One region of the Vibrio sp. QJM3NY_39 genome, then DNA from elsewhere that is predicted to be linked to it. Evidence: predicted binding sites of a transcription regulator. Region 1 holds the regulator's gene; each other region holds the start of a gene.
The links. The regulator MetJ, encoded in region 1, represses methionine synthesis genes. The targets are predictions, from matches to a motif close to TTAGACNTNTANANGTCTAA.
Positions count from the first base shown of each region.

Region 2: metA (homoserine O-acetyltransferase MetA) is a predicted target of MetJ. The motif match lies at 8,136-8,155, and genes of this name have one in related genera.
Region 3: AC3CHU_RS06745 (MetQ/NlpA family ABC transporter substrate-binding protein) is a predicted target of MetJ. The motif match lies at 8,704-8,723, and genes of this name have one in related genera.

Region 1 is NZ_CM173505.1:246,627-257,441, reverse strand. It holds gene AC3CHU_RS01165 (bifunctional aspartate kinase/homoserine dehydrogenase II) at 71-2,482, opposite strand; gene AC3CHU_RS01160 (O-succinylhomoserine (thiol)-lyase) at 2,485-3,666, opposite strand; gene metJ (met regulon transcriptional regulator MetJ) at 3,875-4,195, shown strand; gene AC3CHU_RS01150 (malic enzyme-like NAD(P)-binding protein) at 4,395-5,684, opposite strand; gene rpmE (50S ribosomal protein L31) at 6,017-6,235, opposite strand; gene priA (primosomal protein N') at 6,568-8,769, shown strand; gene cytR (DNA-binding transcriptional regulator CytR) at 9,010-10,014, shown strand; gene ftsN (cell division protein FtsN) at 10,137-10,670, shown strand.
Region 2 is NZ_CM173505.1:1,604,286-1,615,100, forward strand. It holds gene AC3CHU_RS07255 (sensor domain-containing diguanylate cyclase) at 1-954, shown strand, start outside; gene AC3CHU_RS07260 (DUF1415 domain-containing protein) at 972-1,538, opposite strand; gene AC3CHU_RS07265 (MFS transporter) at 1,624-2,823, opposite strand; gene AC3CHU_RS07270 (LysR family transcriptional regulator) at 2,934-3,806, shown strand; gene AC3CHU_RS07275 (glutaredoxin family protein) at 3,896-4,132, opposite strand; gene AC3CHU_RS07280 (YgjP-like metallopeptidase domain-containing protein) at 4,286-4,783, shown strand; gene rlmF (23S rRNA (adenine(1618)-N(6))-methyltransferase RlmF) at 4,788-6,125, shown strand; gene pilW (type IV pilus biogenesis/stability protein PilW) at 6,234-7,001, opposite strand; gene metA (homoserine O-acetyltransferase MetA) at 7,171-8,112, opposite strand; gene AC3CHU_RS07300 (ATP-binding protein) at 8,386-8,754, shown strand; gene AC3CHU_RS07305 (DUF3859 domain-containing protein) at 8,833-9,255, shown strand; gene AC3CHU_RS07310 (M20/M25/M40 family metallo-hydrolase) at 9,384-10,490, opposite strand; gene AC3CHU_RS07315 (GGDEF domain-containing protein) at 10,750-10,815, shown strand, end outside.
Region 3 is NZ_CM173505.1:1,497,146-1,507,960, reverse strand. It holds gene AC3CHU_RS06790 (IS5 family transposase) at 1-196, shown strand, start outside; gene AC3CHU_RS06785 (LysR family transcriptional regulator) at 432-1,343, opposite strand; gene accD (acetyl-CoA carboxylase, carboxyltransferase subunit beta) at 1,465-2,331, shown strand; gene AC3CHU_RS06775 (hypothetical protein) at 2,624-2,866, shown strand; gene AC3CHU_RS06770 (NirD/YgiW/YdeI family stress tolerance protein) at 3,296-3,658, opposite strand; partial or broken gene AC3CHU_RS06765 (PLP-dependent transferase) at 4,105-5,912, opposite strand; gene AC3CHU_RS06760 (Lrp/AsnC family transcriptional regulator) at 6,055-6,510, shown strand; gene AC3CHU_RS06755 (type II secretion system protein) at 6,522-7,148, opposite strand; gene AC3CHU_RS06750 (dienelactone hydrolase family protein) at 7,558-8,466, shown strand; gene AC3CHU_RS06745 (MetQ/NlpA family ABC transporter substrate-binding protein) at 8,754-9,557, shown strand; gene AC3CHU_RS06740 (haloacid dehalogenase type II) at 9,775-10,455, shown strand; partial or broken gene AC3CHU_RS06735 (Lrp/AsnC family transcriptional regulator) at 10,538-10,627, shown strand.

The sequences.
Region 1 (10,815 bases):
TCGTGCTTTCAGCCTTATTTATCTTAGTGAATAGTATGCTATTTAGACACTAAACCAACCGATCTGAAAATCAAAACAGGCTAGACATTCTGTTTAAGTCAGATTGAATTGCACCAGCAGTGACTTCACGTCCTGCACCTGGGCCACGGATAACTAATGGATTATCTTTGTACCATTTACTCTCAATCGCAAAGATATTATCGCAGGGCAGTAAGTTCGCCAGTGCGTGCTCTTTCGATAGTGCTTCAACGCCTACGGTTGCTTTACCATTCTTCTCCAAACGCGCTACGTAACGTAGAACCTTTTGTTGAGAGTGCGCTTTTTCCAAACGCTCAGCTAACTCTTCGCTTAGAACAGAAGCTTTATCGAAGAAGTCATCCACTGATAGATCTTGCAGCTCTGCAGGTACGAGCGATTCCACTTTTACGTTTTCAGGTTCGATATCCAAACCGGATTCACGCGCCAGAATCACCAGTTTACGCATCACGTCTGAGCCATCTAGGTCAGCACGCGGGTCCGGTTCCGTCAGGCCTTGTTGCCACGCTAAATCAACCAGCTCGCTGAATGGCACCGTGCCATCAAACTGTTGAAACAACCAAGATAAAGTGCCAGAGAAAATACCAGACAGCGCAATGATATCGTCACCGCTCTCACGCAGGTCTCGTACTGTGTGGTTGATAGGTAAGCCTGCACCCACTGTCGCGTTGTACAACCAATGACGGCTGATCTTAGCGAAAGCATCTTGTACCTGATGGTAATACTCGCTCGATGCAGATCCTGCCACCTTGTTAGCCGAGATCAGGTGGATACCTTGTTGTGCAATTTGCAGATACTTTGCAGCAAGCACTGGGCTAGCAGTGACATCGAGTACTACTGCTTCATCGTAACCCTGAATAGAACCTAAACGCTCTAGCCAGTCGTTACCATTGTTGGCAATCGCTTCATCATCAAAACGTTTACCAACTGAAGTCGCATCAATGCCTTGATCGTCGAACCAATAGGTTTGGCTATCAACCACCGCAACCAATTCAAAGTTCATCCCACGACGCTTTTCAAGTTCCGCTTTTTGCTCGGAAAACAGGCTTAACCAACTTGAGCCAATGTTACCCTTACCACACAAGGCAATCGCAACACGCTTCTGAGCTTGGAACAGTTGAGAGTGAATGCCTTTCACTAGGCTTGATGTTTCACTCTTACGAATCACGGCCACCAAGCTTAAGCCTGAGCTCGCTTCTGAGATGAACTCCACTGGCGAGCTCTTGAGCTGTTGGTAGAAACCGTAGCAATGGTTCGGGTTCTTAGTCACACCCGCCCCCACAGCAGCAATCAGAGAAAAACCTTCTTTCAGTTTAATCTCAGCTTCAATCGCGTGGTCTTGTAGATATTCTAATGCACCACCAGCGATCTCTTCCGTGTAAGCAAGGCGCAAGCAGTGTTGATCTGGTTCTAATTCATAAGCAAGCGGCTCTAATTGAGCACGCTTAAGCCCTTCAAGGACTTCACTCTCCAGACGGTCGAAATCATGGCCGTGACCAAAGGTCAGTTGCACGATAAGAACTTCATCCAAAGAGGTAATGATTTTTGCACCACGCCCCGATGCCAGTACTCGCTCTATCTGTGTAGAGCCTGCCTCCGGCTGGTAGCTGCAGCGCAAGCTGAGATCCATGGCACTTTGAGCGACAGGCTGTAGCGTTCGACTGTGTAGCACTGGAGCCGCAAGACGAGCTAATTCACTGGCTTCATCAAGGCGAAGCAGAGGTAATAAACACGCATCCGAAACCAAACGAGGATCTGCGCTGTATACGCCCGCCACATCACTCCAGATTGTCACGCGTTCAACTTCAGCTAGAGCACCAATAACAGTTGCAGAGTAATCCGAACCGTTACGCCCAAGCAGCACCGTTTCGCCTTCGCAGTTCTGAGCCATAAAGCCAGTAATTACCACGCGACAATGTGCATGCTGCGCCAAGGCTTCTTTAATCAGAGGATAAGAGCGTGCACGGTCAACTTCAGGTTGAGCACCCGCTTCTGCACGTAAAAAGGCACGTGCATCTTGAGCAACTGCTTGTAAGTCATGCTGGCACAACAACGTCGCCAACAAACGTGAAGACCAAACCTCACCATGACCCAGTACTTGTGCTTTTTGTGCTTCACTCAAGGGAGCCGTTAGCTCACCCAAAGCGGTAAATTCTTGTTGGATGGTTGCCGTTAGTTGCGAGGCGGCTTCACCTTCAAGCAGAGCCTCAATCAGTTCAAGTTGAAACTGACGAAGGGTTTGCAGGCATTCATGAGCAATACGACCATCTTTGTCGAGCGCTTCGACAAACTCAATTAAGCGGTTGGTTGTTTTGCCTGCGGCCGATACCACCACCAAATCCGTCGCTGATGAGTATTCTCTAAGAATGTTGACCACGCGTTGGTAACATTCAGGGTTCGCTAAACTGCTGCCACCAAATTTATGTAGCTGGCGAAAGGTTGCCATTATTAAGCCTCCCCTTCAGCAATAAAGCGTTGTGTTTTTTCAAACGCTTGCTTGAGATCGTCGATTAGGTCTTCCGCATCTTCAAGGCCAACAGAAAGGCGCAGTAATTGTTGAGAAACACCCGCTTCTGCCAATGCTTCTTCGCCCATCGCACGGTGAGTCATCGACGCAGGGTGACAAATCAGGCTTTCAACACCACCCAGTGATTCAGCCAAAGAAAATAACTCTAACTTATCTACAAAATATTTAAGTGCTTCAAAAGAGCCCGCAAACTCAAAGCTCAACATGGAACCAAAGCCCAACTGCTGTTTCTTCGCGATCTCGTGACCTGGGTGTTCAGGAAGGCTTGGGTGGTAAATAGTGCCCACCAGATCTTGTTGTTGCAGCGCCGTCAGAATTTCACGTGAACTCTCTTCGTGAACACGCATACGCGCACCTAGCGTACGAATACCACGTAGAGTCATGTAACTATCAAATGGTGTGCCGGTCGCACCAATACAGTTGCCCCACCATGCAAGCTCTTCAGCGTGCTCTTCAGTTTTCGTCACTACAACGCCACCAATAACATCTGAGTGTCCGTTGATGTATTTGGTGGTTGAGTGGATAACAAAATCAGCACCCAGCTCTAAAGGCTTTTGGAACACAGGCGTCAAAAACGTGTTATCGACAGCAACCAGAGCACCTACCTCTTTCGCTTTACGGCAAGTCTCTGCAATATCAACCACACGAACCAACGGGTTCGATGGCGTTTCTATTAAGATCAACTTTGGCTTGAGCGCGATCGCCGCATCCAACGCTGCTTGATCCGATTGATCAACGAACAAAACCTTGAAGTCACCTTTTAACGAGCGGGTATTAAACAGGCGGTAAGTACCACCGTAGCAGTCGTGTGGTGCGATAATAAGATCATCACCGCCTAAGAAAGCGGATACCCACAAGTTAAGTGCCGAAGTGCCGCAGTTAGTCACCACTGCACCTTTGCCAGATTCAAGCTCAAACAATGCCGTTTCTAATAAACCACGATTTGGGTTACCAGAACGGGTGTAATCGTACTTTGGCACTTCACCAAAAGCGGGAAACCCATAGTTAGTCGAAAGATAAATGGGTGGGACAACGGCATGGTGTTGCGTGTCTGACTCGATACCAGTACGTACTGCGATTGTTGCTGGCTTCCGGCTGCTCATAGGTGCTTCCTTACAAGTTTTGCGTCTGAGAATCACAGCGGCTTGTCGGCATTCTGCGGCTGTGTTAGATATATGTTATTCACTTTACTTTCATAAATGTGAGACGTCAACACTTCTGGACGTCTATATGTCTTTGCTTATGGCGGTAAATCCCGCTAAAATCACCACTATTAATTTATTCTAACAACTAAAGTGATGAAGGTACGCAATGGCCGACTGGAATGGTGAATACATAAGCCCATATGCTGAGCATGGAAAGAAAAGCGAACAAGTAAAAAAAATTACAGTTTCTATCCCTCTAAAAGTGTTAAAGGTTCTTACTGACGAGCGCACTCGCCGCCAGATTAATAACCTACGCCATGCAACAAACAGTGAGCTACTGTGCGAAGCCTTTCTACATGCGTACACAGGCCAACCACTGCCAACGGATGAAGATCTCCGTAAAGACCGTCCAGACGACATCCCGACTGAAGTGAAAAAGCTGATGACAGAGATGGGTATCGAATTCGAAGCGTTTGACGAAGAATAAAAACAACTCAGTCACTGCCTTCAATATTGATTCGCTATAGCTGAACCTTATTTGTCGCATCACCCACTACGTTACCGGTAGCTGCTCAGTGAATGATAGACATAAAAAAACCGACTCCTATGAGTCGGTTTTTTATTATTCTTTTTCGCTCAATAGAGCAACCGCTATTAAGCTATTAAGCTATTAAGCCATTAAGCCATTAAGCCATATAGTTAGCAGGCATCTCAATACGAGCTACGCCAGATTCAACGGCCGCTACTGCAACCGCTTTTGCTACGCGAGGAAGTAGACGTGGGTCCATTGGCTTAGGAATGATGTAGCCTTTACCAAACTCCAGTGCAGTCTCACCTGCAGCAGCGAGTACTTCAGCCGGAACTTCTTCTTTCGCTAGTTCACGAATCGCTTTAACCGCAGCCAGCTTCATCTCATCATTGATTTCGCTCGCACGTACATCAAGCGCACCACGGAAAATGAATGGGAAACAAAGTACGTTGTTTACTTGGTTCGGGTAATCGCTACGGCCTGTACCCATGATAAGGTCAGAACGAACTTCATGAGCAAGCTCTGGCTTGATCTCTGGATCTGGGTTTGAACATGCAAACACAACTGGCTTATCAGCCATCAGCGTAAGTGCTTTAGCTGGTAACAGATTAGGACCAGATACGCCCAAGAACAAGTCAGCGCCTTCGATAACATCTTCAAGCGTGCGCTTGTCCGTGTTATTTGCGAATAGCGCTTTGTATTCATTCAGGTCTTCACGACGAGTGTGGATTACACCTTTACGGTCAAGCATGTAAATCTTCTCACGCTGAGCGCCACACTTGATCAGCAGTTCCATACAAGCAACCGCCGCTGCGCCAGCACCTAAACAAACGATCTTACACTCTTCAAGCTTCTTACCTTGAAGCTCAATCGCGTTCAGCATACCTGCAGCCGTTACAATCGCTGTACCGTGTTGGTCATCGTGAAAAACAGGGACATCACAACGCTCAATCAGGCGACGCTCAATCTCAAAACAGTCAGGTGCTTTGATGTCTTCTAGGTTAATACCGCCGAATGTATCTGCGATATTCGCAACCGTATCAACGAACTCATCGATTGTGCGGTGTTTCACTTCAATATCGATAGAATCTAAACCAGCAAAACGCTTAAACAGTAGCGCTTTACCTTCCATAACAGGTTTAGAAGCAATAGGGCCAAGGTTACCTAGACCAAGAATCGCTGTACCGTTAGAGATAACTGCAACCATGTTGCCTTTACCTGTGTACTTATAAACGTTATCAACGTTCTGTGCGATCTCGCGAACAGGCTCAGCCACGCCTGGGCTGTATGCAAGTGCTAGGTCTTCTGCAGAGTTTGCAGGCTTCGTCAGTGCTACGGCTATTTTGCCTGGAATTGGGAACTCATGGTAATCAAGAGCTTGCTGACGGAATTGTTCTTGAGGCGATAACGCTTGAGAGGATTGATCTTGGCGGCTGTCTTCAGACATAGGTGTAGGTTCCTAGGATATTATTATTTGGGGGATCTTGTTCATGTTAATAGATGTACTTCAAAGTTCCTAGGTGGTTAAAGCCTCTGTCTCATTAAAAAACGAGATTTCACTACTAATAAGACCAGTGAGCAGTTGAAATTACTGTCGCTTGTTGAACTTTCGAGCGGATTTCGAGAATGGAGTATTGGGTGTAAGTTATGAAACAAAACTCAAGCGGTTTGCCTGTCGTTTTCGAGAAGTTGATGGTTGAATATGATTCAGCATTTTCTTAAATTTCAGGCAACAAAAAAGGACACCGAAGTGTCCTTTTTATGTCTAAATAGCGAGAATTACTTCTTGCTAGAAAGAGCACCGAAACGCTTGTTGAAGCGATCAACACGGCCGCCAGTATCTACGATACGTTGCTTACCAGTGTAGAATGGGTGACATTTGTCACATACGTCTAGGTGGATAGATTCTTTTGCAAGCGTTGAGTTGAACTCAAATGTGTTGCCGCAAGAACAAGTTGCAGAAACTGCTTTGTATTCTGGGTGGATACCAGTTTTCATGGGATAACCTCAAGTAGGCCGTGTCGCTATACGATTCTAAGCCGTACACCACACGTAGTTAAAAAATAAAATAAAGACACCGCTGCATCACTAAACTGCGATAAAGCCATACCTTTAAGGCGCAGTATAGTAATGAATCTATAAGGCAGGATCAACTGATTTGATACATTTTTCACCAATAGCCTCTTTTATTTCCTTTGTCGGCCTGAGATTTCGGGCTCTCGTTATCTTCCTGCGTTAACTCGATACTCTCATCCAAACTGCTCCTCGAATTTAACGCCCTTATCCATTAGACTGTTCGCTCTCGTCAACTCAGATAAAGCTGTCCCTTTATGCGTCCAATGATTGCCCGCGTGGCACTGCCTGTTCCACTAGACAAGCAGTTCGATTACAAGATTCCTAACCACCTATTCCCGATTATTGGTGGACGAGTCTCTGTGCCTTTTGGACGACAAACCTTAACAGGTATTGTTACAGCTCTGGTTAACGAATCTGAATTCGATCTAGACAAGCTCAAGCCCATTAAAGCCTTATTAGACAACCAACCTGTTTGGCCAGAATCGGTCTACTCACTCTTGGTATGGTGCAGCCAGTTCTATCAGTATCCACTGGGTGAAACCTTGGCTAATGCTCTACCAAGCGCTTTACGAAAAGGCAAAGCTGCCGACTTCGCAACGCTTGTCGAGTGGCAATTGACCCCATCAGGCAGAGATCAACTGATGCAAGGCTTTGGTCGTGCGGTTAAGCAAGCCAAAGTGATGCACATGCTTGAACACGGCCCTGTTCCTCATCAAGAGTTCATTGACGAGGAAGTAGGCAGCGCGGTGCTTAAGACTTTGGAAGAGAAAGGTTGGATTGAGTCGGTAGAGAAAAAGCCAAAGCGCCAGCCGTGGCCCGTTGAACTTGAAAACGAACAAGACAAGCCGAAGCTCAATGCTGAACAAGCGATCGCGATTGCGACAGTAAATAGCCAAACCGATTTTAGTTGCTTCTTGCTAGAGGGGGTTACCGGCTCAGGTAAAACCGAAGTCTACCTCAATATGATCAAGCCGATTCTCGAGCAAGGTAAACAAGCATTAGTCTTGGTACCGGAAATAGGCCTCACTCCACAAACGATTAATCGCTTTAAGCGTCGTTTTAATGTGCCTGTTGAGGTGATTCACTCTGGGTTAAACGATTCTGAACGATTGAATGCTTGGTTATCAGCACGTGACAAAATAGCGGGCATTGTGATTGGTACGCGCTCGGCTCTGTTCACGCCGTTCGCTGATCTGGGAATTATCATTGTCGATGAAGAGCACGACGCCTCTTATAAGCAGCAAGATAGCCTACGCTACCACGCTCGTGATGTCGCGATCATGCGTGCTCATAAAGCACAGATTCCGGTTGTGTTAGGCTCGGCGACTCCGGCCTTTGAAACGCTGCACAACGCTCAGATCGGTAAATACAGTTACCTCACCCTGACCTCACGTGCGGGTGTCGCGCTGCCGACCACCAATAAAGTGTTGGATGTGAAGGGTGAATATCTAGAAAGTGGCTTGTCTGCTTCTTTGATTGCTGAAATGCAAAGACACCTCAAAGCGGGCAACCAAGTGATGTTGTTTCTCAACCGCCGTGGGTTCTCTCCCGCATTGATGTGTCACGATTGTGGTTGGACAGCGGAATGTAAGCGTTGTGATGCCTACTACACCTATCACCAATACAGCAATGAGATGCGCTGTCACCACTGTGGTTCTCAGCAGCATATCGTGCACAATTGCCAAGGCTGTGGTTCAGCGAACTTAGTGACGGTGGGTGTAGGTACCGAACAGTTAGAGGCTCAACTTGGTCAGCTATTCCCTGAATACAAAACCATTCGTATTGACCGAGACAGCACCCGCCGCAAAGGCAGCTTAGAAAGCGCGCTAGAGTCGATTCGTAAAGGTGAATACCAAATTCTTATCGGTACACAGATGCTTGCTAAAGGTCACCACTTTCCTGACGTGACACTTGTGGCGTTATTGGATGTGGACGCCTCTTTATATAGTAGTGACTTCCGCGCCTCTGAACGGTTGGCGCAACTGTTTACTCAAGTCGCTGGTCGAGCAGGCCGTGCCAGTAAGCCGGGTGAGGTTATCTTACAAACTCACCATCCAGAGCATGGGTTGCTGCAAGCACTACTCCACAAAGACTATAACCACTTTGCCCAAACTGCATTGGCCGAGCGTAAACAAGCGATGCTGCCACCTTACACCTTTATGACTCTGTTTAGAGCGGAAGCCAATGACACACGTTTGGTGGAAGAGTTCTTGCGTCAGGTTCGTCATACATTAGAATCGCACCCCTTGTTTGACCAATATTGCATGGTTTTAGGCCCCACCCCAGCGCCACTGGCCAAGCGAGCGGGTAAATCACGCTGGCAGTTGATTCTACAAACTCAGACTCGTTCGTTAATGCAGAAGTTATTAATGAGTGCGAAGCCGGCAATTAATATGTTACCTGCTGCAAAAAAAGTCCGTTGGTCACTCGATATTGAGCCGCAAGATTTAAGCTAAACCTACTTGGGTTAAAACTAATGATAAGTTTGTTCACAAATATTTCATATTTCTCGTGAGCAACCTCACACTAGTCATGTGATTTTTGTTAATCTAGCCGTAACTTTACACGGATGAAACGAATAAAATATTGCAATAAAAAAAGTGTTAGCAACACTTTCATAATATCTATCCGATTGTATTAATTATTCACGCCTTAAATGCTTAGGCGACAAAGGAACTTAAAAGAGGGTTTAATTTATGGCGACAATGAAGGATGTTGCCCAGCTAGCAGGCGTCTCAACGGCAACGGTATCACGTGCATTGATGAGCCCTGAAAAAGTCTCGGTTTCTACTCGTAAACGAGTTGAGACAGCAGTACTTGAAGCTGGATACTCACCCAATACATTAGCTAGAAATTTACGTCGCAACGAATCAAAAACCATCATCACTATCGTTCCTGATATCTGTGACCCTTACTTCGCCGAAATCATTCGTGGTATCGAAGATGCCGCTGTAGAGAATGACTACCTCGTTCTACTGGGTGACAGTGGTCAACAAAAGAAGCGTGAGTCTTCATTTGTTAACTTGGTCTTCACAAAACAAGCAGACGGTATGCTACTGCTTGGCACTGATCATCCGTTTGATGTCAGTAAGCCTGAGCAAAAGAACTTACCGCCAATGGTTATGGCGTGTGAATTCGCACCTGAGCTTGAACTGCCAACGGTTCACATCGACAACCTAACCTCTGCATTTGAAGCTGTGAATTACCTCGCTCAATTAGGTCATAAGCGCATCGCTCAGATCTCTGGGCCAACGACTGCAACCCTATGTAAGTTCCGTCAACAAGGCTACCAACAAGCATTGCGCCGCGCTGGAGTATCAATGAACCCAGCTTACAGCACGGTGGGCGATTTCACCTTTGAAGCTGGTGCGCAAGCGGTTCGTCAATTACTAGCACTTCCTGAACAACCTACAGCGATCTTCTGTCATAACGATGCGATGGCGATTGGTGCGATTCAAGAAGCGAAGAAGCTAGATTTACGTGTTCCTCAAGACCTATCGATTGTTGGCTTTGATGACATCCAATTCGCTCAATACTGCGATCCACCACTAACCACTATTTCTCAGCCTCGTTATGAGATTGGACGCCAAGCGATGTTGATGATGCTTGACCTATTGAAGGGCAACGATGTGCAAGCAGGTTCGCGTCTGCTTGAAGCTAAATTAGTCGTTAGAGGCAGCACCGCACCACCTCGAATGTAACCCTCAGAAATACCCTTATAAATCTGCGGCACATTTTGATGTGCCGCTTCCATTTCTGCACTATTATCCTCGCGCAATCTGGATTACCATGAGGACAGAATCAGCAACTATTGAATTGTCTTGTGGCTAATAGAGATTATGTAAAGCGCGGTCGTGGCACGAAAAAACCGACCAAGAAACAAGCCCCTCGCCGTAAACCTTGGCGCAGTGGTCTTTTGGCGATCCTCCTTGCCGGTGGTTTTGGTTATGGACTTTACTTATTGAGTAATGATCCTGAGCCGCCAACTCCAGTGGTAACCAAACCAAAACCTAAGCCAAAACCAGCGAAAGTGATTCCACCGCCTCCTGAAGAGAAGTGGGACTACGTTGAAACGCTGCCAAGCCGCGAGATTGAAGTTAAAGCCAAAGAACAAGAGATCTCTAAGATCCCTTACGTGATGCAGTGTGGCGCTTACAAAACGTCAGCACAGGCAGAAACGCGCAAGTTAGATATTGCGTTCCAAGGTATCTCGAGTGAAATCCGTAAAAAAGACGGCAGTAGCTGGTACCGTGTGGTTCTAGGGCCATACAAATTGAAGCGAGATGCAGAGCGAGATCGCCATAAGCTGCAACGGGCGAAAATCGAACCTTGCGCTATTTGGAAAGACACCGATTAGATTTAGCGATAGTCGCAGCCTTAATCTTAGCAAAAGCCAAACACCGAAAGCCTCCCATTGTGGAGGTTTTCTTTTATTTACTCCCTTTAGTCAGTTTTCCTTACAACTTCCGCCGATAAGTTGCGCGACATCACTCGCCCTTCCT
Region 2 (10,815 bases), 1.4 Mb from region 1:
TTCAACCTAGATATTGGAATCTTATCCAAAGTCGACGGTAATACTTACTTCGTTGAACATTGTGTGACACCTGAAGAGGTTGAGCTCAATAGTGGAGATACCTTCGATTATCGTTCTACCTATTGTGAAATTACTTGTAAATCTATTGGTCCTACCTGCATAGAACATTGCGGCAAACACGATAAGTACGCGACTCACCCTGCCTACCAGTCTTTTGGTTTGGAATCGTACATTGGTATTCCTATCTTCGTTAATGATGAGCTTTATGGCACCTTAAACTTTTCAAGCCCGGCTCCCTATCATCGTGAGTTCAAAGAGTTCGATATCGACGTTATGAGGTTAATGGCCTCATGGATCGAAGTGGAACTGGTTAGAAGACAGCAAGAACGAAAACTCAAAGAGCTGAATGAGAAGTTAGAGTACCAAGCTATGTACGATCCTCTGACACACTTGCCGAATAGACGTTGCTTGTTCAAAACGTTGAACGCAGAAGTGGAGCAGTTAAAAGGTTCTTTAGGTAAAGGAACCTTAGCGGTTGTCGACATCGATTTCTTTAAACAGGTTAATGACACTTATGGTCATCAAATGGGTGATGTTGTATTAAAGAAAGTGGCGAACGTGCTGAGCAATAACACTCAAGAGGGTGAGTTTGTGGCGCGCTTTGGTGGCGAAGAGTTCATTCTTTGGTATCCAAATAAAACACCAAGTTGTGTTGAAGATAAGTTCATGACTCTTTTGCAAGAGATGAAGAAAATCACACTGGATAGAAAGCCAGTCACTATATCAATCGGTGCGTGTCATTTTGAGTTGAGTACAGGGGATACCAAAGGGGAAAGAATGTCGGCGTTAGATAAGCTCATCAAAGTTGCCGATGAATGCCTGTACATTGCGAAACAAAATGGACGAGATCAGTTCATTTCTCGTCCATATCATCAAGAACGCTCAGGAATATGAGCCATCTTGTTAAGCGATTAACTGAACAGGTAAGGGAACAGTTGACGACGTTCCGCTGGTGTTAAAGATTCAACTCTCGCGATGTTGGTATCAGGAATCGCTTCAGGGTTAGGGTAGTGCTTCAACACCTTTTCCATGCTTGCTTCACGAATCAAATGGTAAACCGGATACGGAGAGCGGTTAGTCAGATTTTCATCGTCTTCTGGATCCGCACCACCAAAGCAATAGTCTGGGTGGAAGGTTGCCACTTGGTAAACGCCTTCCCAATCTTCTTGCTTGATCAACGCTTCAATCCAATCAATGAACATGTTGTAGTCGAAGAAATCTTGCAGCATGTTAGGTACAACCACCAACGTCGTCTCTAATTCTGCGACTGGCGTGTTATCTAACTCTACGAAATGCGCCATGATGTCTTCCAACAACGCTTCTTCCGTATTCGCTTCACTCACAAAGATCTTAATCTGTTTATTACGTTGTGGCTTGGCTGCGAATGGACACAGGTTTAGGCCAATAACGACATCGTCTAACCACTGTTTTACTTGGTCGTGGATGGTTTGAAGATCTGTGCTTTGAGTGTTCGACATAACAGGTTCCGAAATGAAATTTTGCGTAGGATATCAGAACGGACGTCAATCAAAAGCAATAATTGAGTTACAACCTCAGTCGTACTTATGCTTGTGCGAGTTTAGAGGCCGATACTTGAAGTTGTTTTAACTGATAGACCCATGCAAATATCGCGACATAGAAGATTGAACCGCCCGCAATCACGCCATTCCAACCGAACAGTTGCCAGCAATACAAGAGTAAGAAACCACCTAAGCTCCCGCCAATGTAGTAGTGAACTAAGTAAAGTGCTGTTGCCGTCGCCTTAGCGCTTGGTGCTTTTTGACTTACCCAAGAATAGGCAAGGGTATGGGCGAAGAACGCGCCGCCACTAATCAATAACAAGCCTGCTAACATGAACGGGACTTTGTCGACGGCAGAAATTAGCATTCCGATTAAGCTAATACACACGCCCATCAATATTCCGCTTAACGGGTCAAAACGAAGTGTCCATTTGTTGGAGAGCTTAGAGCTTACCGTACCGGCTAAGTAACATAGGAATATCAGTGAAGCTAAGCCAACAGGCACTGAGTGAGGCGCAGATACAAGCCTAAAGCCCATTACTGAATACAGGTTAACGAATAGGGCGAAGTTAGCACCACCAATCAACATCGCGATCCACAAGGTACGGTTTCTTAAGTGCATCACAACCGAGCGGTTATGATGAAAGAACAACCCTTTTTGAGGTTTGAAGTTTTGTTGGTCAGGCAGACTATACGCAATATAGAGAGCGCCGATTAAGGAGCCGACCACGAAAAACAATACCGTAGAGTGCCAGTCAAAGTAATCCGTGATTAAACCTCCAAGGACACGTCCGAAAATTCCACCCAATGAGTTGGCTGCAATATAACCGCCGATCGCGACTGCGAATGCTTTGGGTGATAACTCTTCGACCATATAGGCAACCGCCACGCCCGCAAAAGCAGCGACTGCGATTCCCATGAATGCTCTGGCAATAACAAGTTGTAGTAGAGTGGTTGTGAACACCATGCTCACTCCAATCAAAGGAATAGCGAACAGACTGAACAGAATAATGGGTTTTCGACCAAAGGTTTCAGAAGCGATTGCCCAAGGCACCAAGCTAATCGAAAGGCCAAGTGTTGTCGCGGCAAACAGCCAGTTGATTTGAGTTTCAGATACTTGGAAGTGCTCCGCCATGTGCGGCAAGATAGGCTGAAAGAGGTAAAGGTTACAGAAAATGATAAATGAACCAATCGCCAATGATTGGGTGATACGTTTGTATTGAGGACTGCCTTTATCAAACATTGACGTTGTGCCTGCGCAAGTTAGTAAGCTATTTGTGAACAAGTTATCAGTACAGGTTCGATTAAAGAAATATATTAAAGATATCGCCTCCATATATAAAATATATCGCCATGCTTGAATCAAAACCTCTTCGACATTTTCTGGCTGTTGCGCAGTTTGGTAACTTCACTCAGGCCGCCAAAGCGCTGCACATCGCACAGCCTGCATTGAGTATTTCCATTAAAAAGCTAGAACAGACACTTGAGTTGATTTTATTCCGTCGTGGAGATAAATCCGTCACTTTAACGGAGGAGGGCAAAGTACTGTTTGAGCATGCGAAGCGAATCGCCCAGCAGTTTGATGATGCTCAGCTCGCGATGAATGAACTAAAGGGACTAGAAAAAGGTGAGGTTCGATTAGGCGCTCCAAGTATGATGGGCAGTTACTTTTTCCCCCAAGTCGTGATGGCATTTAAAAGCCAATACCCAAACCTAAAGTTGACCTTGATTGATGCTGGCACCGCATCGATTCGTGAAATGCTGTTAAACGGCGAACTCGATATTGGTGTAATTAATCATGAGAACGTCCCTGATGATTTGGAAACGGATCATCTGTTAAGTTCTGAGATGGTCGCCGTTGTCGGTAAGGAGCATCCGCTAGCACAACAGCCTTCGATGACCTTTGAAGAATTCTTTGCTCAAGAGTTGATCATGTTCAAATCGGGCTATTTCCACCGTGATTTTATCGATGCGACCTGTAAGAAGTACGATCTTGACATGACCATCGCGTTTGAAACCAACTTGCTCCCGATGATTCTTTCTATCGTTAAACAAGAGTTTGCGATCACCGCGCTGTTGAGCTTAGTGACAGAATATGAAAAAGACGTGATAGGCGTGCCATTTAAAGATCCTGTAAAACTGAATCTATCGTTGGCCTGGAGAAAGGAAGGGTATTTGTCGAAAGCCGACAGAACCTTTATTGATTTCGTTAAGCGATATGTGTGATTTAGTAAGATTTAAATAAACAAAGCCCGCACATCCTTGGTTGGATCTGCGGGCTTTGTTGTATAGAAGTATGACTGGCTCAAAACACGTTAGGTGTTCTTTGAGTTATACATCTTATCGAAGTTTTTCTGATTCCAGCCGACCATCACTTGGTCACCGATTTTCAGCACAGGGATAGAGCGAGCACCCATCGCCTGTAATTCTTTACGGCCACGCTGCATTTTTGCATTCGTTAGGCGATATTCAATTTTCTTCGAATCCAAATAGCGTTGTGCATCTTTACAGTGCGGGCATTTGTCTGCGACGTACAATACAACACGTTTCATTTTTACAATCTCTTTTTGAGTGTAGCTCTTGGTGAATCTCGCTAAAGTGTAACGAATCCTAGGTGATTAGAAAAGTGTGATCAGTTACACTATGCGGCTCAATTTTCAAGACCACAACATATTGTCGTGGTGTAACTTGTACGGTCTTTCAGCATGCATCCTTCTTTACGCTATATTCAAGGCTACCCGAAGCACATTCTCGACCCGGTAACTCAACTTGTTGAATCAGGTAAATTGGTGCCGTGGTTTGAAGCTCGCTACCCAAAGAATCATGAAATCAAAAGCGAGAAAGCCCTGTTTGACTATGCGATTGAGATTAAAAATCGCTACATGAAAAAAACGCCACCGATCAGTAAAGTGATTTACGACGGCAAGATACACCTAATTAATAATGCATTAGGTCTGCACTCTTACGTCGCGAAGAATCACGGTGGAAAGATCAAATCGAAGAACGAGATTCGTATCGCCAGTGTTTTTAAAAATGCACCAGAACCTTTGCTGAGAATGCTGGTGGTGCATGAACTGGCGCACATCAAAGAGAAAGAACACGACAAAGCCTTTTACCAACTATGCTGTCACATGGAGCCGGAATATCATCAACTTGAGTTAGATGCCCGTTTATTCATGATGTATTTAGACTTAAAGAAGTAGCCCAATGAGCCAATCACAAAATAGAACTACGCTAAGCCTGTCGAAAAACAGTACCTCATCAACAAAAACAAAAGACAACCAAGCTGATCAAGGTAACCGTAAGCACGGTGATATTAAGCCAAATGCAGGCAAGCCAAGCAGCGACAAGCGTATTTCTACAAAGAACACATCAGACCGCAAAAACAGTGCTCCCAAAGGTGCTGACAACAAAGCAAAGCGACCTTTTGCAAAAGATAACAAAGGTAAACCGGGTGCGAATAAAGGATCATCGAATAAGGGTTCTTTCAATAAAACTGCTTTTAACAAAAACGCAGCCCAGAAAAGACGCTCGGCTGAAAAACCTCAAGGTGGATTGCACCCAAGAAACCAACATACAGGTCGCTATAACTTCGAGTTATTGGTTGCAGCATTGCCTGAGCTAAAAGAACACCTGATCAAGAACCCGGTGGGCGAAGACACCATTAATTTCTCTGATCCATTAGCCGTTAAGCTACTTAACAAGGCTTTACTGGCGCATCACTATGGCGTTAAGCATTGGGATATTCCTGCTGGCTACTTGTGCCCGCCAATTCCTGGCCGTGCAGACTACATTCACAGAGTGGCAGATATCCTTAATAGCGATGGCCAAGGTGAACCTTATAATCATGCTTCTGTGAAAGCACTAGATATTGGTGTTGGTGCAAACTGTATTTACCCAATCATTGGTGCGACAGAGTATAAGTGGCGCTGGACAGGTACTGATGTCGATTCAGTCTCCATCAAAACAGCGAACTTCATTGCGGAAAGTAACCCTAATCTAAAAGGTAAGATTCGAGCTCGCCTGCAAGCCGACTCAGAATCTATCTTTAAGGGCGTGATTAAGGATAATGAACGTTACGATGTCACAATTTGTAACCCTCCATTCCATAGCTCTCTAGAAGAGGCGGAAAAGGGATCACAACGTAAACTGGATAACCTAGCGGCAAACCGTGCTAAGAAAGCCGGCCAGTCGTTCAAGCCAGAAACGAACAAGAAGCCAGTTAAGTTAGACAAATCAACTAAGCAAGAGAAACCAACCTTAAACTTTGGTGGCCAAAAGTCTGAACTTTGGTGTCCGGGTGGTGAAGCAGCTTTCATCATGAAAATGGCGAGAGAGAGCCAGCTTTTTGCTACTCAAGTATTGTGGTTTACGACATTGATTTCTAAGAAAGACAACGTTGATATGGTTCGTTCAGAGCTTGGCAAGCTGAGAGCTAAACAAGTAAAAGTGGTTGAGATGTCACAAGGCCAGAAGGTGAGTCGCTTTATCGCATGGACCTTTATGGACGACGAACAAAGACAAGAGTGGATTGCGCTTAAATAACAGACTGTACTTAGTTAAGATATTGAGCTGAAATTACTAACGGGCTTGTTGTTAACGCAACAAGCCCGTTTTTTATATCTATCGCAACGACTCTAAGCTTAGTTAGTCTTAAACGGAGAGCAGTTCGTCTAATTTACTTTGGTATTTCTGTTGAAGTGCACGGTTACCCGCCTTCTTTTCGAGTTCGACCAAGATTTGAAGCGATGGAATTTGATAGCCATAACGTTGGTGGAATTTGAATAAGCGGAGCCTAGCGTCATTGTATTCGGCCTCACTGACTTCAATTTTAGAAAGCTGTAGTACGGATCTAGCTCGATTTGGGTCGTGGTCAATCGCACGAGAGAAGTAGTATTTTGCTTGCTCGACCTCTCCGGCCTTAAACGCGCAGAATGCGGCATTTTCATAACTTGCAGAGACGAGATAATAATAGGGTTGGTCGATGGCACGGTTAAAGTATTTATCGGCTTGCTCGTATTCGCCCTGTTTACACAAGAATGTACCGTAGTTGTTCAATACATTGCCGTTTCTTGCGTCTAACCTCAGCGCTTTCTTATAGGCGTCTCTTGCTTCGTCAACTTCCCCAACTTGTTCGTAATAGTGCGCAATGGAAAGGCGAGCTCGATAGTAGCTAGGTGCGTGTTTGATGGCGAGTTCTAGGTTCTCACGTGCTCTCACCATATTCCCTTGTCCCATATAACCCAAACCTAATTCAATACGAGATTCAGACATCGCAATAGGGTCGCTTTCGATCTTTGGCGGTCCTTCAGTGACAGAAACACAACCGACCAACGAAAGAGAGGCGAGTAGTATCAGGTTCGATAACGAAAGGGGGCGGGATAACGAAATAGGTTTAGATAATAACGGCTTGGCGGGCATGTGAAGCTCCTTATGAACACCAACCCATCATATGAAATCAAACCTATTGAAGTGGTAAATCTATTATGGAATGCGACTCAAACACCATAAAAAAACCGTGTCCAATTTGGTGTTTTATCAACAACCTACTGAACACGGCTTTATGTGATTGTGAATCGGAAGAAAGAACTTAATCGTCTTTGGTAAAGTTGTCTTCGCTGAAGTGATCCAAATCGTAAGGCGTTTGTTGGTAAACGCAGTAGTTCAACCAGTTCGAGAATAGCAAGTGCCCATGACTACGCCAACTTGCGACAGGCTTATTATCTGGATTGTTGTTCGGGTAGTAGTTGATTGGAATCACGGGTTCCATACCTTCGCCTAAATCACGAACGTACTCACCGTGCAATGTATGCGCATCGTATTCAGGATGACCCGTTACAAACACGTTTCGCTTATCTTTGGTTGCCGCTAGGTATACGCCAGCCACATCAGAAGTCGCAAGAACATCAAGGTCGGTATGCTCGGCTAAGTATTCCTGAGAGAAATCTGCATAGCGAGAGTGCGGTGCTAAGAAGGTATCGTCAAAGCCACGCAGAAGCGGGTGGTAAGGGTGATGAATCTCGTGATTATAAACACCAGAAAGCTTCTCTTTACGAGTGCGCTTTGGCAAATCATACAGTAGTTTCAAACCAGCCTGAGCCGCCCAGCACACATACAAGGTTGAGGTCACGTGCTTGTTTGCCCATTCCATGATGGTTTTTAGGTGGTCCCAGTAAATCACATCTTCAAATTGAACCAAGCCAAGCGGTGCACCAGTGATGATCAATCCATCAAAGTTTCTCCCTTTGACCATTTCAAATTGGCGGTAGAAGTTATCAAGGTGTTCGGTCGGTGTGTTTTTGCTTGGTCGGTCATCAATGCGCAGCAGCTCTACATCCACTTGCAATGGACTGTTTGATAGTAGGCGTAAGAATTGAGTTTCAGTTTCAATCTTCTTCGGCATTAGGTTGAGGATCAAGACTCGAAGTGGACGAATTTCCTGCGTCGATGCTCTTGATAACGGCATCACGAAGATGTTTTCTTCGCGAAGAACATCAGATGCTGGCAATTGGTCTGGAATGCGAATAGGCAAAGCTTTCTCCCTAAGCTAGATATGTAGACGTCTATACATCTAAATCTATAGTAGTTTGGTACGCTTGTCGATATCCAAAATGGATAGATGTAAATTATTTGTGTTTTCTATCAGAAGCCACCTTCCGACGTCGAGGGAGTCTTATAATGTTTAACGACTACCCGAGTAATGCATAAGTGCTTGGTTCTGTTATGTAGAACTAGGCAGTTATCAGAGCAAGCGGTTAGCATTTACGATAAACTCATGTTTTCGAATTAGCCTGTAAAGTGACAGATGAAGTTAATACTCATTCGAGGGTTGCCCGGTTCTGGCAAGTCAACAAAAGCGAAAACCTACGATGCATTACATGTCGAAGCGGATATGTATTACGTGAATGAGCAAGGTGACTACTATTTTGATCCAAGGCAGTTACAGCAAGCTCATGAGTGGTGTCAAAACACGGCGGAAAACGGCTTGAAGCAAGGGTTAGATGTTGTAGTGTCGAATACCTTTATTAAGCATTGGGAAATGAAGGCTTACCGCCAACTTGCAAGAAAATACAAAGCTGACTTGATCATCGAAGTATGCCGAGAGCAATATGGCAGCATTCACGACATCGAACCGTCAGTGATTAAGCGCATGGCAAAAGATTGGCAAGAATAGCATCGTTCTTCCTCTGCTTGCGTGGCTGAATGGCAAATAGAATTAGATGAATAGAACAACTCCAAGGTAACGATTGAAATGGCAAAGCGCTCTGTTGTGGTCGACATGACATCATACGGGATCTACACAACGTGGGATTCCAAATCTAAAGACCTTCCAAAAATCCAAGAGTTCACCACCATTGTTGGTGCTGAAATCGACGTAGAGTTTGGCTATATCTTGAATATCAAGAAAGCCAAAGGTGAAAAGATCCGCTACTGCATCTATCACCCGGATATCACTACAGACAAGGGCGAAGTGCTCGAACCGTTCGATGGTGAAGAGCATGTCGGTAACAACGACTGGGATTTCTACTTAGGTGACACCATCTGGGCGCCAGTCTCGAACAAGCTAGGCAAGTGGCGCATGACCGTGGAGTTAAAAGGCAACATCATTGCCGATAAGACATTCGACCTTGTTGCAAAAGACGAAGGCCAATTCTGGAAGCGTAGGGGTTTTTAGACGAAATTTCTGGTAGACGTTAGCTTTAGGCTAAACGCAGACAATAAAAAGCCGAGTCACACGTCGTATGTGTACTCGGCTTTTTTCATTGTGCTAGATAGAAGTGACTACCTAACTAATGGATTAAATTATTGCGTTACGTAAGCCACAACAAATTCAGTGATTGCAACCATGTCTTTCACTGCAATGTATTCTTCAGTGGTGTGAACTTTCGCCATACCAGTAGAAAGGTTAACCGTTGTTAGACCTTTCGCGTTGAAGTTGTTCGCATCGCTACCGCCGCCAGTGCGTTTAGTATTTGCGGTTACGCCAAGCTTCTCAAACGCTGATTTGATAGAAAGAATATGCGGGTGATCGTCTGCAATCACGAATGCATCGTAAGCACTAGTAGATTCGATTTCTACTTCAGCGCCAAACTGTTTTGCACTCTCTTGGAATGTCGAGATCATGTGCTCAACTTGAGCCGTTAGCTTTTCGCCGTTTAGTGAACGTGCTTCAGCCACTACTTTAAGCTCTGGCATTACGATGTTGGTCGCTTGACCACCTTCAACAATACCGACGTTTGCCGTAGTTTCTTCATCGATACGAAGTAGGTTCATCTTAGTGATAGCGTCTGCAGCAACTTGAATGGCACTGATGCCTTCTTCTGGCGCTAAACCAGCGTGAGCAGGGCGACCTTTGATCTTCGCGACCATCTTCTGCTGACCCGGAGCTGCGTTTACGATGGTGCCAATTGGGCCGCCTGTATCAAGTACGATAGCGTGCTCAGATTGAATGTAAGACATATCGAAGTTCAAAGAGCCGAACAGACCACCTTCTTCGAATACAGTAAATGCAATTTCGATAGTCTTGTGCTCTTTGCCTTCAGCTTTGATGCAACGAACCGCTTCCATGATAGCAGCGATACCAGACTTGTCGTCGCCACCTAGAATCGTGTTGCCTTTTGAACGGATGATGCCGTCTTCGATGATTGGCTCAATACCGATGCCTGGCGTTACTGTGTCCATGTGGCAACTGAACACTGTGCTTCCTGGAAGAGTGCCATCTAGACGAGCGTATATGTTGAAACCGTTAGACACTTCTGTAGGGACAGCCAGTTTGTGAACTTCAAAGCCTAGTTCACCAAGTTGTTCAGCCAAAGCTTCAGCAATCGCTTTTTCATTACGAGATTCACTATCAATTTTCACTAGATTGCAGAAATGTTCTACAAGACGTTGTTCATTAATTTGGGTCATTGTTAATTCTCATTATGCTTCCGCTTGTTCTAAAGAAGCCGCGGAGGTAGGAACAGGAAAATTACTATAACGCCAATGAGGTAGATGATTATCTGAGTTAAATCAAGAAAGTTGCCTGATTATTCTAATTGATGAGAAAAAGCCAACTCAGATTCTCCAATGCGCAGGATTTTAATCTGTATATCTGTCGGGTATAATGTTTAACCGCTTTGAAAAAACGTCGATGAAATTGGAATGTAATCAATAATGGCACTGATAAATGAATAGAAACAATGTGTTAGGTTCATTCCTTTTAGTGGTGCTAATGAGTGTTGTGCTGGGGCTG
Region 3 (10,815 bases), 1.3 Mb from region 1:
TAAGTATTGGAAAGAGCGGTATGGGTACCACAGACGTTCACTATCAGAAACAGCGATGTATCGAGTTAAACAGTTACTAGGAGGACGATTGAGCTTAAGACATTACAATGCGCAGGTGGGTGAGACTTACGCGATGATAAAAGCGTTGAACAAGCTTACTGGGTTAGGTATGCCTGAAACTTGTCGTATTGACTAAGAAACACACGAAATGGGGTAGCTCTATCTATAAATTTAATTACGCAACAAAGCCTACCTTTAGTTATCTATGAATTGCTAACTTAGGGGAAGTTGTAGCTCATTTATGTCAAAAAGTTTGTTATCACTACCCGAAAAACAAAAATCCTCGCAAACGCGAGGTCTTAGTTTTATCCATAAATAATGACTACATCTCTAACCTAGGGAAGAGCCCCTACTAGCCTCCGAATTTTCTGTTATTTTTGCGCGTCTAGATTCGCTTGATGTTTTAAGTGCTCAATGAACATCGGAACCTTTTTTGCTATGTGCTTTCTCGACGCATAAAAGGCGTACAGCACCAAATCTTCAGGTTTGTATTCAAGTTCTATGACTTCCAAAGAGCCAGTATCTATTTCATCGCGACAAAATTCAGCAGGGAGTATCGCAAGCCCCAAACCAGCCAATGCACCTGCTTTAGCGAGTTGTCCACTATTCACTTTAAATGCAGATTTTACTCTTTGAGTAATTACCTGACCTGTTTCGTTCTTAAATACCCATGGCATACCATTTAACGCGGTAAAGCTGCTAATACAAGGTACATGTTTCAAATCCGTAATCTTAAAAGGCTTAGAAGATGTATGAAGAAGTTTGGGTGAAGCCACAACAACACTAGTCCAACGCTTAATCTCTTTCGCTATCCAATTGTTATCCTCTAGCTTCCCTCGATGAAAACTCAAAATAACGTCAAACCCGTCAAGCGGATCCTCTTTAGGGCTGATACTCGTATCACAACATAATGAAATAGATGGATATTGAGTACAAAACGAAACGACGGCTTGGGCCAAGTCAGGTGAGTCTGGCATTAAAACATTGAGTTGCCCTATGACTTCACGAGAGTGTTGTGTCACCTCCTCAAGAGCATCATTGAGTTTATCCAACAATGGCTGAGTTCGTAGATAGAGGTGCTCCCCTGCTTCTGTCGAAGAAATTCGGCGAGTCGTTCTATCAAAAAGTCGAGCATCCAGCTGCTCTTCTAGCAACGCGATATGACGACTGACGTTTGATGTCGGCAAACACAGAAACTCCGCAGCTCTCTTAAAGCTATTGTTCTCATAGACACAGTGAAAACTTTTTAGCCATTGTTGATCAATCTTCTCAAGCATTCCCATTAATCCCACCCATTCTAATAATCCCACCCAGTTGGATTATAAAGCCAATATTAGCCACTTTATTACCAGAAACAGGCTTATACAATGCTCATCATTAAAAGTGAACTGGATAAGGTTTCCAATGAGTTGGTTAGAAAAGCTATTAGATAAGAAAAATATAATCAGTACGTGTAAAGCGAATATTCCAGAAGGCGTATGGACAAAATGCCCCTCTTGCGACCAGATCCTGTACAGCATAGCCCTTAAAGAAAATCTGGAGGTATGTCCAAAATGCGATCACCACATGAGGATGTCGGCACGCTGTCGCTTAGACAGTTTTTTAGATAAAGGTATGAAAACTGAGTTAGGCAAACAACACGAGCCGCAAGATTTGCTCAGTTTCAAAGACAATAAACGCTACACAGAGCGCCTTGCCCTAGCCCAAAAAAGTACAGGTGAGAAAGATGCAATAATCGCGATGCAGGGAGAGTTGTTAGGGATGCCTGTTGTGGCGTGCGCTTTCGAATTTTCTTTTATGGCTGGCTCAATGGGTGCCGTTGTGGGCGCTCGCTTTGTTGATGCTGTTAATGCAGCCATCGAGACTAACTGTGGATTAGTATGCTTTTCGGCTTGTGGTGGAGCGCGCATGCAAGAATCGCTCATTGCTTTAATGCAAATGGCAAAAACAAGTGCTGCTTTAATGCGACTATCAGATGCAAAGCTCCCTTATATCTCCGTATTAACCGATCAAACTTTTGGCGGTGTATCGGCAAGTATTGCGATGTTAGGTGATATAAATATCGGTGAACCCAAAGCGAGAATTGGTTTTGCCGGGCGTCGTGTAATTGAGCAAACAGTACGAGAAAAGTTACCTAAAGATTTTCAGCAGAGCGAGTTCCTATTAGAGCATGGCGCATTAGACATGATTATTGATAGACGTGAGATGCGCAAAAGGATTGCAAGTCTCATCGCAATGATGACCAATACTCAGATTCAAGTTGATCATTAAAAACCTCCCCGTCAAATGACGAACAACGATCTCTTTAGATTAACGACCGAGGGGAGAACATTCTTGATCGCTAAATATACAGCATCACTTGTAACGTTCGCATTCAGTTACTCCCCTTTCCGACTATCAATAAGAGGTTGAAGAAGTAAACCGTACCCAGCTACATTCCTTTGGATTACTGTATTTACACTAGCTTCTTATGGTTAAAATGCCGTATGGTACAAACAATCAAATTATAAATACTTGCGGCCTTTGCCACAGAGACTCTCCATTCTAAACGAAAAGACTTACTATGAATTTTGATATCAATGCACTAAAACACCACCAACTGGTCGAAGATGGTCAACTCGAGGGGTGTTACATTCATCAGCCAGTACAGGGCAGTCAGCCAGATGATAAAGCTGTTTTAACAGAGCGCCAAGCGCTGGAAAATCTGGGGTATAAGGTGGTACAGGTTAAAGCTAAAGGCGGGACAACAACGTTTGCCGAGGCTATGCAAGAGCTTGCGAAGAAGACTGGCCACCAGCCTAAATAGTAAACGAGTGAGCAGAGAGAGTTACAACGTTCTCTAACGACAGTTTTTTGAGTCTCTCTGCCGAGTAATCTCAACATGAGCCATTTCATGCTGACAACCAATGGAGCAGATACTTTTTGCGTCAGTGAGTTAGCTCCTGCTCTCACCGTTTTCCCCAAAATGAGTCACCGCTATATTTGGTCCCAAACACAAAAATGGGTTGGTACAGCCGAAATTCAGTCTATTACCTAAGAATCTAGCTTTATTAGAGACGGAGACTGTTTACTGAATTAATGTTGGACGGGTATGGCACTTAGCTATGAGTTATGAGCAATAACACAAAGTAAATACATGCTCTCTATTTGTCATAGTTATAAAACTTTAAAGGAGCCACAATGAGCTCCTTTGAGGTTTAAGTTATCGCTTCAGTTACTACTGCATTCACTCGATTTAGCTACCAATCGCAATTCTATCGACTTCAATTGTTGCCTCTTCCCAGCTATCTTTTTCAACGTTGCCAACAATCGTTATCTTGTCATTTGGAGCAATCGTCAAACCAGCCCAAGCTTCATCCTCTACTTCGATCACAATTGTGTTTTTGCCATCAGTAAACTTGTACTCGTCATCTCCCAAAGAGTGCACAATGTTACCCGTCACCTGAACTTGGGTATCATCTCTTGCTTCTAGGACTTGAGCAACCGTAACAGGAGCGCTAGCCGTCGGGCCACTAAATCCGCCCGTTGCTGGTAAAGTGTTTGCTGTTGCTAAGCCTGAAGCCAGAACCAGTGTAGTAGCAATAAGTACGTTTTTCATAAGAACCTCTAAGGAGTCATAGTTTGTTTTGATGGGTGTACTATGCAGGAGGTGGTATTAATCGCGGATGAAAGTAGCGTTCATAATTCATTCATGTTGAAAATACGTAGAATGACAATACCCAAAAAAACCATAACCATATGATCTTAAACGCTATCTTAATCGAATAATTTTACTTTTTACGAAAATCATTCCTTTTCTAGAGCTCTTGCTCTTTGTTATTCAGTATTCGCCCAGTAATAGGTCATCAACAGAGTCGCTTTCCAAGCACCAATTAAATAGCACTCGATGAAACTACACAGTGAGAGCTTTCTAAAACTAAGGCCTCGCGTGCGGCCTTAGTTTTTCTATCTAGTGATTATAACTGCACTCTAACGGTTACAGTTACCCTACTTCACTGACTTTTCTTGCTAACCTTTATTGCCAGCTTAGCTTACTGACCTAAGTTACTGAGTAAGCTGACTGAACTTCGGCAAGCTCTTCACAAACCTCTGATGTACATCCATATAGGTTTGCATATAGATTTCATCGATACTGTTACCACTAGGGAAACTCGATGAGAAGTCTGCGTGTTTGCGGTCGATTGACAATTTGGCTGCCTCGATAATGTGAGCAATGAACATTCGAGGATCTTCCAAGCCGATAGAGATACGCATTGTGGTCGGTTTGATGCCTGCTTCATTGAGCGCCTCGTCGCTGAGTTCAGAATGCGTAGCCAGTGTCGGGCACAGTGCCACCGTATTGGTTTGCCCTAAACTCACTTGCATGCCGATTGCGGGCTCAAGCATGTCGAAGAACTGTTTAAACCCATCTCGATTGATTGGCGCCCGATCGCCGTTGCCTTCCATGTCTATGGTAAACAGCGCTGCAGGTAACCCCAAGTACATGTTGTTCTGGCAGTGTTCATAGTTATCACTATCTGGCAAAGCTGGGCACGACACATTGATGTCTGGGTGAGCATCGAAGATCTTCGCGAGAGTCAGAGTATTAATGGTTTTCTGCACCACGCGCATCTCATAGGTTTTCATACCATTGAGCACTTCGAACGCTTTGTCTGCGTCTAGGAATGCGCCCTTAATTACACATTCCAAAACAGCGTTTCGTTCCATGGAATGGTGGCCACATCGCCGTTAGGTTTGTTACAGGTGACCTCTTCTCCTTTTGGCACAAACATGGTCTCGTTACGACCGATGACTACCCCAGCCGTTGTGGTGCCGGAACCCGCCAGTTCTTTGGTGTAAGAGTGAATGACATAATCTGGCCTTTCCATAACATCATCGCGTTTTAGTACTGGGTGCAACAATGGCGTACCTACTGTTGAGTCGACAATCACATCCCAACCACGAACGTGACCAGCTTTGCTGATACTAGCAACATCCAACACATATCCATGCGGGTTACACGGTGACTCTAGGTAAACGTAGATTTTCTTACCCGCAGCGAGGCGATCAGCGTATTTATCGGCAACCTCATCTAGGCGAGTCGCAAACTCATCACCAGAGTAACCATCGACCCACTCTACCGCGACATTCAGGTTCGAAGGCTTGCCAAACCAATCTTCCAACAGCTGGTAAGAACCGCCATAGATATTGCGTGAAGCCAAGACAATGTCTTCATGCCCAAGCAAGTGGCTTAACAACCCATCAATAGCCGCCATCCCCGAGTTAAAGTTCCATGCGAGATACTCGTTGGCTCTAGAACCTGCCTCAATATCAACCATGTGATTAGCCAGTGAAATCGATGTAGGATTGAGAAGACGAGAGTAAATATCGTGCAGCGGCTCTTTACCGTTGAACGCATCTTCAATCCATTCTGTACAAGCAAACAAATACGTCGCTGTACGTGTAATAACAGGGCTGGCAGAGAAAATAGCGGCAACATTATCGAAGATAGGATACGCGCCTTTAGACGCAAAATTACCGTTATTGGTGGCAATGGATTGGTAAGTGGCACGCATTGGGTTTTGCAGATTGTCGAGGATCTTAGCGATCTGGAATGACAGAAAGCGTTTAGCGTTAAACCAAGCGATTCGGTCACTCTTGTCAAGCTCTGAAAGCCCATCAACGGTTAACGCCCAAAGGTCATGCGTCTTGGTATTGGCTTTATACAATGTCGCCGCCAGTTCAATCAGTGTGACGCCGTAATCACTATTTGGGTCGATACCAAAGTGTTTTGCCTGCTCAATGGCAAGAGCTTCTGCTTGTTCGTGTTTGGTGGTTTTACGCAGCGGGCTAAGTTGAGTTGAAGTATTCATAATTCCTAAGTCATTCCATGCTTGTTATTCCTCCTTTAATTTTAGTTTTGGGCAGATGTTAAAAATTGCTATTTGCGAAGTAAGACATACACTTTGAGCAATAATATTGCCAAACTAAATTCGATATTGATGGATTATGCTAATGGACGAGATCGATAAGAAAATACTGGCTGAACTGCAAAGCAACGCTCGGCTCACCAATCAAGAGTTGGCCGATCGCGTGGCACTTTCACCCTCTCCTTGTTTGCGTCGAGTTCGCTCATTAGAGAAACAAGGGATTATTCGCGGCTATCACGCTAGTGTCGACCAAGAAGCATGCGGCTTGCCTGTGAATGTGTTTGTGTTGGTGAAACTTGAAAAGCCAACTGAAGAGAATATGCGCGACTTTGAACAACACATTGAAGTGATAGATGAAGTATTAGAGTGCTTTCTGATGACAAGCAATCACGACTACCTTTTGCATGTGGTCAGTGAATCGCTCAAAAGCTATGAACAATTCATCCGCAAACAATTAACCCGCCTACCCAATATAGCTTCTATCGAATCCAGTTTCGCCTTCGGTCAGGTAAAAACAAAAACGAAGCTGCCAGTGAGATAATTAGAAACGACTTAGTTTGACTGTGCAGAAGACATTGGATAGTCATCTCCAATCATACAGATAAGTGCACCGCCAAAAGCTTTGTCGTAACGTACTTTTCCGGTCGTATTCGAACTTTCTATATCCGTGTTGCCGTCGATAATCTGATTAATTTCTTGTGCCACTTTTGTTGGTACCAACCATATACAAGCCGCAAGAGAACAGGTTGCTGACGACGATTCACAACCTGTCTCGGAGCTTCCTCGTGCCCATTGGCTGCCCTTTTCCTTAAGCAGTAATTGCGTTGCTATGTAATCTGGGTGATCGATGTACTGATCACCACCTATCCATGTATCGCCATAAGGTAGGTACGGCCCTTGCCATGTTGATAAGCCCGGATTTTCAATTAAGTGATTGATGTTTAAGTAGCCGAAGTTCGTGTCGGTATCGGAAGTAATTGGAGGTAAAGAGCCATTGTCATGAGAATATTGCTCCGCTGCATCCAAGACAGTATTCAGTTGCCCGATCAAAAATGTTGCCTCATCGACACGGGAAATACGATTACCGATCTGGTTGTAGATAAAAAATGCGGCAATGAGCATGAGTAAACTAAACGATGCAAGTTTCCATTTTTCTATCTGACGCAAAAGTCTTAACATCTATTTTTTATCTCTCATCAAAACGGTTCTAATAACGCTATGGCTTCCCTTATAAGGAAAGATTATACCAGAGTAAAATCAAGCGGTTTGTATTGAAACATTCTGCCCTATTGACCGTAAATATGCCTAGCTCTTAAAGGTCAATTTAGAACTAGACCCTCCCCAAAAACAAATAATAGTCACCACCCAACTTCACTGACTTAATCGCATACCTAAACCTTGTGTAGATTGATTCCGTCAAACAAACCTAAGACATGGGAATCGATTCGAAGTGATCGTTTATCTGACTGTCATCTAATTTTTGTACTTTGATATAACAAATAGCCTAAAAGATATTGAGCGATCGTTCAAATATATTGAAATTTCCACTATAGTTGATTGGTAAAACAACTCACAACAAGGAAAAGTTATGAATCAAAGTACCGAGTCTCAATCAGATCCAACTCGATCTATCCCTCAAGAAGCATTTGATTGGTACGACGAATATGCGCACGGTCTGATTGATCGCAGAGAATTTATGGCTCGTCTATCTGGGTTGGCTGTACTTGGCTTAACCATGACAACGCTAACTTCTGCACTGATCCCTAATTATGCGCAGGCAGAGCAAGTCTCTTTCAATGATCCTTCCATCACAGCAACCTACGAGACATTTCCTTCACCTAAAGGATACGGAGAAGGCCGTGGTTATTTAGTGGAACCAAAAGAGTTAGCGGATAATGCGCCAGTTGTCTTAGTTGTTCATGAAAATAGAGGCTTAAACCCATATATAAAGGATGTGGCAAGACGACTCGCAGCCGCGGGGTTTATTGCGTTTGCACCTGATGCACTCTATTCGCTTGGTGGGTATCCAGGTAATGATGATGAAGGTCGAGCAATGCAAAAATCATTATCCAGAGAGAAAATCGAAGAAGACTTTATCGCCGCTGCAAACTTTTTGAAATCTCATGAAAAAAGTAACGGTAAGCTAGGCGCAGTCGGATTTTGCTTCGGTGGCTATATCGTAAATATGTTGGCGGCGGTAATGCCAGAACAACTGGATGCGGGCGTTCCGTTTTATGGTACTCCTGCCGCACCAGATTTAAGAAAGAATGTTAAAGGGCCATTGCTCATCCAATTTGCGGGAATCGACAAACGTGTGAATGCAACTTGGCCAGAGTATGAAGCTGAACTCAAAGAGATTGAGGCAGACTACACCGCTTACATCTATGACGGTGTGAATCATGGCTTCCATAACGATTCAACAGGTCGATATGCTGAAGAAGAAGCAGAGTTAGCGTGGGCACGTACACTTGAGTTCTTTAATAAAAAGCTTTCTTAATAGGCAGCTTTACCGAACCCGTTTTCTTTAAATTCCAAGTTACTGCCCTATACCTTATTCAACGAAACCCAAAAGGCCTCATACGTGCGAGGCCTTTGTTTTCTCAACGCTATATGGGCTTGCCCTACAGATAGGTTTGGGGTGTCGACATTCTGGTATTAAGTACACCTAGCTGCTTAATATCAATCTAGCTTTGCTTCTAACAAACCTATTGACCCGATCGCATAAATAGATAATATAGACATCCAGACACCTACATGTCTTTTGGTTAATTAAATGGAGTTATCATGAACAGCTACAAAAAAATCACAGCATCCCTGTTGGCATTAGCTTTCGTATTCGGCGTAACAGGATGTGGAAAAAAAGACGAGGCTGTCATCAAGATTGGGGCGACAGTTGGCCCACATGCACAAGTTGTACAGGCAGTCGCCAAAGAAGCAGCAAAGCAAGGGATTAACATTGAACTCGTCGAATTCTCAGACTACATCACCCCTAACGCAGCATTGGACGATGGAAGTATTCAACTCAATAGTTACCAACATCAGCCATTTCTCGACAACTTTAATGCCAATCACGATAGCCAGTTAGTTTCTATCGGACGTTCAATTTTGATGCGTATGGGCGTTTACTCGAACAAGTACACTTCGCTTGACTCTATCCCTGATAACGCACGAATCGCGATTCCAAACGACCCAACGAATGGTGGGCGTGGGCTATTACTACTTGAAGATGCTGGACTGATTTCTTTAAAAGACAACGCTGGTTTCAACGCATCTTTAAACGATATTGTTAACAACCCGAAGAACATTCGATTTGTTGAAGTGGATGCCGCTCAGCTCCCTCGCTCTCTTGACGATGTAGATGCTGCTGTAATTACCATGAACTATGTAATGTCGGCTGGACTCGATCCTAAGAAACAAGGCATTTACTTAGAACAAAAAGACGCACCTTTAGCCGTGATGGTTGTGGCGGCGCGAGAAGAAGACAAAAATAATGAAACGTATAAAAAGATCATCTCAATTTACCACTCTCAAGAGATCAATGACTTTTTAAACAGCACTTTCAAAGGCACCATAGAAGCCGCAAATTAGACCAAGAAAGTCACCTTAGATTTGGCGTTGCCTGTTACTCATTAAGCAACGCCAGACATTAAGCAAAGCCAGATTGAGTTGACGTGTTCATCACTGACTCATTCCTGCCCCTTTTCAAATTAGAAGCAAAGCTTAAGTTACTTAAATCGAGGTTGAAAACGGTGTGATGAGAGCGGATTATGTAAGTATGAAATTCAATTAATTCTGGGTTCTTCGCATGAAAAAAGAAGTGATACTGTTTGATATAAACGAAACGGTTTTAAATTTGGAGTCATTACAGCCTAAATTTAAAGCGGTGTTTGGCAGTGAGGATGCATTATCGCTCTGGTTTTCAAAGCTTTTACACTCCTCAACGGTTTGCATCGCAACAAACGTAAAATCTACTTTTTCTGAATTAGCGAATGCAGCGCTCGACGCTATTGCACAGCGGTACAAATGTGATTTAACGGTGGAAAGCAAAGATGCCTTATTAACTTCCTTTGCCAATCTACCACCGCACACTGATATCAAAGAGTCTTTACATAAGTTGCGTAAAAGTGGTTTTAAAACAGTCGCGTTTTCTAACTCATCCCTCGACCTTATCACTTCTCAAATCAAGAACTCGGGCTTAGAAGATTATTTCGACACCGTCATTTCTGTTGAAGAAACAGGCAGTTTCAAACCAAATTCAGACGTGTATAAATTTGCAGCAGAAACTTTACAAGAGCCTGTCGATAACCTTCGTCTTGTCGCTACTCACGATTGGGACACTCATGGTGCGTTATCTGCTGGCTTACAAGCCGCCTATATAGACCGAACAGGAGTTGAGTATCATTCCTTGTATTTGAAGCCGGAGATTAGCTCAAAGACGATGGATGGTGTGGTAAAACAGATAATTAAGCACAATTTAGACAAGTAAAACCTCAAGAGGCTTTTGCTACTCCCGCTCGATACAAACAAAAAGGCTTCGCACACGCGAGGCCTTAATTTTATCTACGGGGCAATTAACCCGCCTACCCAATATTGCGTCTATTGAATCCAGCTTCGCCTTCGGTGAGGTAAAAACAAAGACTAAGCTTCCCGTGAGATAAATCTGTGACGCTGTTGTTTGGGTTTATGGGGCGCTAGAGGCTGAACTTCATCATCCCTGAACTGCACCAACAAATGTTTTGCCCCATTCCGCATTAACGTAATGACTCCGTGGAAGATCGAGCTACTGGAATTTCAGTACTTTTTCTCAAAGCAAACTGTCGACGTGGAGTTGCAAGTTGGTGATGTT